Regions from separate parts of the Variovorax sp. PBL-E5 genome, predicted to be linked through region 2. Evidence: riboswitches for the same ligand, from Rfam matches in the RefSeq annotation. Region 2 holds a riboswitch; the other holds the start of a gene.
The links. Region 2 has a riboswitch for S-adenosylhomocysteine ahead of metH (methionine synthase). Riboswitches for the same ligand answer to the same signal wherever they lie in the genome.

Region 1 (3,579 bases), 4.5 Mb from region 2:
TCCTCGCCGAGCTGCGCCAGGCCTTGCTGCAATTGCTTGGTGCGCAGCGGGTTCTTCAGGATCACGGTCATGAAGAGTTCGGGCGCGAAGAAGGGCAGGCCGGTGAACTGCAGCGATGCGCCATCGGTGATGGTGTCGCCGAGCTGCACGCCGCCGTGCGTGGTGAAGCCGACGATGTCGCCCGCGTAGGCTTCCTCGACCGCCTCGCGGCGCTGGCTCATGAAGGTCACGACGCTGGTGGGGCGCAGCTCCTTGGCGGTGCGCTGCACCTTGAGCTTCATGCCCGGCGTGTAGCGGCCCGATGCCATGCGCACGAAGGCGATGCGGTCGCGGTGGTTGGCGTCCATGTTGGCCTGCACCTTGAACACGACGCCGGCGAAATCCTTGTCCTCGGGCTGGATTTCCTTCACCACCGGCTGGCGATTGACCATCGTGGTGCTGGTGCGCGACTGCGGCGGCGGCGCGAGGTCCACCAATGCATCGAGCACTTCCATCACGCCGAAGTTGTTGACGCCGGAGCCGAAGAACACGGGCGTCTGCCTGCCGGCCAGGAAGGCCTCGCGGTCCCAGGTGGGCGAGGCACCGGTGGCGAGTTCCATGCTTTCCATCGCGGTGTCGAACTCGCGGCCGAAGCGCTTGTGCAGCGCGTCGCGATCGGTCAGCGGCATGGCGTCGAAATCCTGCGGCAGGCGCTCGCTGCCCGATTCGAAGACGGTCATCACTTCGGTGCGCAGGTTGATGATGCCGCCGAAGGACTTGCCCTGGCCGACGGGCCATGTCATCGGCACGCAGGGCATGCCGAGTTCGCGCTCGATCTCGTCGAGCAGCTCGAGCGGCTCGCGCACCTCGCGGTCCATCTTGTTGACGAAGGTGATGATGGGTGTGTCGCGCTGGCGGCAGACCTCGATCAGCCGGCGCGTCTGCGCCTCGACGCCGTTGGCGGCATCGATCACCATCAGCGCCGAATCGACCGCGGTCAGCACGCGGTAGGTGTCTTCGGAGAAGTCCTTGTGGCCGGGCGTGTCCAGCAGGTTGATGACGTGGTCGCGGTAGACCATCTGCATCACCGACGAGGCGACCGAGATGCCGCGCTGCTTCTCGATCTCCATCCAGTCGGAAGTGGCGTGCCGCGTGGCCTTGCGCGCCTTGACCGAGCCGGCGATCTGGATCGCGCCGGAGAACAGCAGCAGCTTCTCGGTCAGCGTGGTCTTGCCGGCGTCCGGGTGGGAGATGATTGCGAAGGTGCGGCGGCGGCGGGTTTCGGAGGCGAAGGTCATGGGAGTGAACGCGATGCGCGCTCACGGGCGCGGGCAGTCGAGGCAAAACCAGCGATTTTACCGAGCGCCCCTCGCGCGTGCCGCGGGCACCGCGCGCTCACGGCGGCGGCTGGAAGCCGTTGCGCCCGGCCAGCATGGTGGCGGTGGAGTTTGGGGGAGGGCGACGCAGTCCAGGCCGATCCGGGAGCCGCTGCTGACCACACGGCCCATCCGGGCGCGCTAAAATGCGCGCTCCGAGGAGCGTTGCAGCGCCATCAGGCGTGAGGCTCGGACCATCATCGCAACCACGCTCACCCGCTGTTCTCGCGGTGAGTCCCTCTCCGGTCATCCCCGAAGGCAGTGGCATCACTCAAACTTGTTTTGGAGTTTTCATGAGCGCCGTTCTCAAATCCGCATCTTCTCCCGTGGCCAGCGCCGATCAGGCGATCGCCGACCTGTCGCTCGCTGCCTGGGGCCGCAAGGAAATCCGCATCGCCGAGACCGAGATGCCCGGCCTGATGGCGATCCGCGAGGAATTCGCCAAGAGCCAGCCGCTCAAGGGCGCACGCATCACCGGCTCGCTGCACATGACGATCCAGACCGCGGTGCTGATCGAGACGCTGCAGGCGCTCGGCGCCAACGTGCGCTGGGCCTCGTGCAACATCTTCTCGACGCAGGACCATGCCGCCGCCGCCATCGCGGCCGCTGGTACGCCGGTGTTCGCGATCAAGGGCGAATCGCTCGAGGACTACTGGGACTACACGCACCGCATCTTCGAATTCGGCGTCAAGGATTCGAAGGGCGAAGGCCCGAACATGATCCTGGACGACGGCGGCGATGCCACGCTGCTGATGCACCTGGGCCAGCGCGCCGAGAAGGACCAGAGCGTGCTCGCCAACCCGACCAGCGACGAGGAACGCATTCTCTACGCCGCCATCAAGGCCAAGCTCGCGCTCGACGCAACCTGGTACACGCGCAAGTCGGCCGAAATCATCGGCGTGACCGAGGAGACCACCACCGGCGTGCACCGCCTCAACGAGATGAGCGCCAAGGGCACGCTGCTGTTCCGCGCCATCAACGTCAACGACTCGGTCACCAAGAGCAAGTTCGACAACCTCTACGGCTGCCGCGAATCGCTGGTCGACGGCATCAAGCGCGCGACCGACGTGATGATCGCCGGCAAGGTGGCCTGCGTGGCTGGCTATGGCGACGTCGGCAAGGGCTCGGCGCAAGCGCTGCGCGCACTGAGCGCGCAGGTGTGGGTGACCGAGATCGACCCGATCAACGCGCTGCAGGCCGCGATGGAAGGCTACAAGGTCGTGACCATGGAGTACGCGGCCGACAAGGCCGACATCTTCGTGACCACCACCGGCAACCGCGATGTGATCCGCCACGAGCACATGGCCGCCATGAAGGACCAGGCGATCGTCTGCAACATCGGCCACTTCGACAACGAGATCGCCGTCGCCTCGCTTGAGAAGTACGAATGGGAAGAGATCAAGCCGCAGGTCGACCACATCACCTTCCCCGATGGCAAGAAGATCATCCTGCTGGCCAAGGGCCGGCTCGTGAACCTGGGCTGCGGCACGGGCCATCCGAGCTTCGTGATGTCGTCGTCGTTCGCCAACCAGACCATCGCGCAGATCGAGCTGTTCACCAAGCCCGACGCCTACCATGCCGGCAAGGTCTACGTGCTGCCCAAGCACCTGGACGAGAAGGTCGCGCGCCTGCATCTGAAGAAGGTCGGCGCGATGCTGACCGAGCTGACCGATGCGCAGGCGGCCTACATCGGTGTCGACAAGAACGGCCCGTACAAGCCGGACACCTACCGCTACTGAAACGCCCACTCGCGTAGCGCTTTGCGCGCCGATCAGTTGCTCGTCGAACGCGGTCTCGCCGCGTCGCGCTCGCAGGCCGTGCGGCTGATCGCGGGCGGTCTGCGCTGGCGCGACGGCGCGGACTGGCGCACGGTCGCCAGGAACCACGACGAGATCCCTGTGGACGCCGAACTCGAGCTGCTCGATGCGGCCGAGGCGCGCTACGTCTCGCGCGGCGGGCTCAAGCTGGAAGGCGCACTCGCGGCCGCGGGCATCGATCCGCGCGGCAGGCGTTGCCTCGACGTCGGCCAGTCGACCGGCGGCTTCACCGACTGCCTGCTGCAGCAGGGTGCCGAGCACGTGATCGGCGTCGATGTGGGCCATGGCCAGTTGCATGCGCGGCTGCGCGAGGATGCGCGCGTGACCGCCGTCGAAGGTGTCAACGCGCGCACGCTCGGCGCCGAGGCCTGGGCAGCGTCTTCGCCCGCCGATGCGCGCTTCGGGTT
Region 2 (3,579 bases):
ATCCTCAAGCCCAGCCCGACGGACCCGAGCGCCTCGCTGCGCATGGCCGAACTGCTCAAGGAAGCAGGCCTGCCCGACGGCGTCTTCAACGTCGTGCAGGGCGACAAGGAGGCGGTCGATGCGCTGCTGGAACATCCCGACGTGCGCGCCATCAGTTTCGTCGGCTCGACGCCGATCGCCAACTACATCTACGAGACCGGCGCGCGCCACGGCAAGCGCGTGCAGGCGCTCGGCGGCGCCAAGAACCACATGGTGGTGATGCCCGATGCCGACATCGACCAGACCGTCGATGCGCTGATCGGCGCGGGCTACGGCTCGGCCGGCGAGCGCTGCATGGCGATCAGCGTCGCGGTGCTGGTGGGCGATGCGGCCGACCAGATCATGCCGCGCCTGGTCGAGCGCGCGAAGCAATTGAAGATCCTCAATGGCACGAACCTCGACGCCGAGATGGGCCCGATCGTCACGCGCGCGGCCCATGAGCGCATCAGCGGCTACATCGCGCTGGGCGAGAAGGAAGGCGCACGCCTGCTGGTCGACGGCCGCGGCTTCGACGGCAAGAGCGCCGGCCAGGGCTGCGAGGCCGGCTTCTGGATGGGCGGCACGCTGTTCGACCAGGTCACGCCCGACATGCGCATCTACAAGGAAGAGATCTTCGGGCCGGTGCTGTCCTGCATGCGGGTGCACGACCTGAAGGAAGCGGTGGACCTGATCAATGCCCACGAGTTCGGCAACGGCGTTTCGTGCTTCACGCGCGACGGCAACGTGGCGCGCGAGTTCGCGCGCCGCATCCAGGTCGGCATGGTGGGCATCAACGTGCCGATCCCGGTGCCGATGGCCTGGCACGGCTTCGGCGGCTGGAAGCGCTCGCTGTTCGGCGACATGCATGCGTATGGCGAGGAGGGCGTGCGCTTCTATACCAAGCAGAAGTCGATCATGCAGCGCTGGCCGGAGAGCATCGGCAAGGGGGCCGAGTTCGTGATGCCGACCGCGAAATAGGGTCTTTTCCTCTCCCTCTGGGAGAGGGCAGGGTGAGGGCATGGGCCTTTGCATTGGTGTGACCGGGTCCACCGTCCGGCGCCCTCACCCCAACCCTCTCCCAGAGGGAGAGGGGGCAATACCCCTCGCTCGACGATCGCTTTAAAATCGCGGCTCCTGCCCGAGGAGCGTTGCAACGCTCGGCCTTGCCGAGCGTCAGGCTCGGGCCCCGGGCCGTATCCACGGCGCGCCATGCAACGACGCTCACCTGACCCATGTCTTTTCCAGGTGAGCCGTCCATGTCGTCCTTTCCCGATGTCCCTCCCATGAAACTGTCCGGCCTGGAGCCGGTGCAGATCGGCGAAGGCACGCTGTTCGTCAACATCGGCGAGCGCACCAACGTCACCGGCTCGAAGGCCTTCGCGCGCATGATCCTCAACGGCCAGTTCGAGGAAGCGCTGGCGGTGGCGCGCCAGCAGGTCGAGAACGGCGCGCAGGTGATCGACATCAACATGGACGAGGCCATGCTCGACAGCAAGGCTGCGATGGTGCGCTTCCTGAACCTGATCGCGAGCGAGCCCGACGTGGCGCGCGTGCCGATCATGGTCGACAGCTCCAAGTGGGAGGTGATCGAGGCCGGCCTGCGCTGCATCCAGGGCAAGGGCATCGTCAACTCGATCTCGATGAAGGAAGGCGTGGACGAATTCAAGCGCCAGGCCCGCCTGGTGCGCCGCTACGGCGCCGCGGCGGTCGTGATGGCCTTCGACGAACAAGGCCAGGCCGACACCTACGAACGCAAGATCCAGATCTGCGAGCGCGCCTACCGCATCCTGGTCGACGAGATCGGCTTCCCGCCCGAGGACATCGTCTTCGACCCCAACATCTTCGCGATCGCCACCGGCATCGAGGAGCACAACAACTACGCGGTCGACTTCATCAACGCCACGCGCTGGATCAAGGAGAACCTGCCGGGCGCCAAGGTGTCGGGCGGCGTGAGCAACGTGAGCTTCAGCTTCCGCGGCAACGATCCGGTGCGCGAGGCGATCCACACGGTGTTCCTGTTTCACGCGATCCAGGCCGGCATGGACATGGGCATCGTCAACGCCGGCATGGTCGGCGTCTACGACGACCTCGAGCCCACGCTGCGCGAGCGCGTCGAGGACGTGGTGCTCAACCGCCGCCCCGATGCCGGCGAGCGCCTGGTCGAGGTGGCCGAGACCGCCAAGAGCGGCGCCAAGGACGAGAGCAAGAAGCTCGAATGGCGCGGCACGCCCGAGCAGCCGGTGTCGGTCGAGCAGCGCCTGTCGCATGCGCTGGTGCACGGCATCACCGACTTCATCGTCGACGACACCGAGGAGGCCTACCGCGGCATCCTCGCCAAGGGCGGCCGGCCGCTGCACGTGATCGAAGGCCCGCTGATGGACGGCATGAACGTCGTCGGCGACCTGTTCGGCGCCGGCAAGATGTTCCTGCCGCAGGTGGTGAAGTCGGCGCGCGTGATGAAGCAGGCGGTGGCGCACCTGCTGCCCTACATCGAGGAAGAGAAGCGCCAGGACGAGGCCGCGGGCCGCGACGTGCGCACCAAGGGCAAGATCGTCATCGCCACCGTCAAGGGTGACGTGCACGACATCGGCAAGAACATCGTGACCGTGGTCCTGCAGTGCAACAACTTCGAAGTGGTGAACATGGGCGTCATGGTCCCGTGCCACGAGATCCTCGCGCGTGCCAAGGTCGAGGGCGCGGACATCGTCGGCCTGTCGGGCCTGATCACGCCCAGCCTCGAGGAGATGCAGTACGTCGCCGGCGAGATGCAGAAGGACGATCATTTCCGCATCAAGAAGATCCCGCTCCTGATCGGCGGCGCCACCACCAGCCGCGTGCACACCGCCGTCAAGATCGCGCCGCACTACGAGGGCCCGGTGGTCTACGTGCCCGATGCCTCGCGCAGCGTGAGCGTCGCGCAGTCGCTGCTCTCCGAGCAAGCCACGAACTACATCGACGAGATCAATGCCGACTACGACAAGGTGCGGCTGCAGCATGCCAACAAGAAGCAGGTGCCGCTGTGGCCGATCGCCAAGGCGCGCGCCAACAAGACGCCCATCGACTGGTCGGCCTACCAGCCGCCGGTGCCAAAGTTCATCGGCCGGCGCATGTTCAAGAACTTCGACCTCACCGAGCTCGCGAAGTACATCGACTGGGGCCCGTTCTTCCAGACCTGGGACCTCGCCGGCCCGTTCCCCGCGATCCTCAAGGACGAGGTGGTCGGCACCGAGGCCGTGCGCGTGTATGCCGATGCCAAGCGCATGCTGCAGCGCCTGATCGAAGGCCGCTGGCTCAGCGCCAGCGGCGTGATCGGCTTCTGGCCCGCCAACACCGAGCGCGACGACGACATCGTGCTCTACACCGACGAGTCGCGCAGCGAAGCCGCGCTCACCTGGTACGGCATGCGCCAGCAGACCGAGAAGCAGGTGATCGAAGGCGTGATGCGCCCGAGCCGTTGCCTCGCCGATTTCGTCGCGCCGCGCGCGAGCGGGTTGAAGGACTACGTCGGCATGTTCGCGGTCACCGCGGGCCTGGGCGTCGAGAAAAAGGAGAAGTACTTCG

Region 1: another riboswitch for S-adenosylhomocysteine. It lies ahead of ahcY (adenosylhomocysteinase); the one in region 2 lies ahead of metH (methionine synthase).

The regions. Positions count from the first base shown of each region.
Region 1 covers NZ_LR594671.1:4,736,729-4,740,307, reverse strand. The annotation lists gene WDLP6_RS23205 (peptide chain release factor 3) at 1-1,277, opposite strand, end outside; S-adenosyl-L-homocysteine riboswitch at 1,507-1,576, shown strand; gene ahcY (adenosylhomocysteinase) at 1,649-3,094, shown strand; gene WDLP6_RS23195 (TlyA family RNA methyltransferase) at 3,116-3,579, shown strand, end outside.
Region 2 covers NZ_LR594671.1:195,293-198,871, forward strand. The annotation lists gene WDLP6_RS00970 (CoA-acylating methylmalonate-semialdehyde dehydrogenase) at 1-996, shown strand, start outside; S-adenosyl-L-homocysteine riboswitch at 1,153-1,248, shown strand; gene metH (methionine synthase) at 1,302-3,579, shown strand, end outside.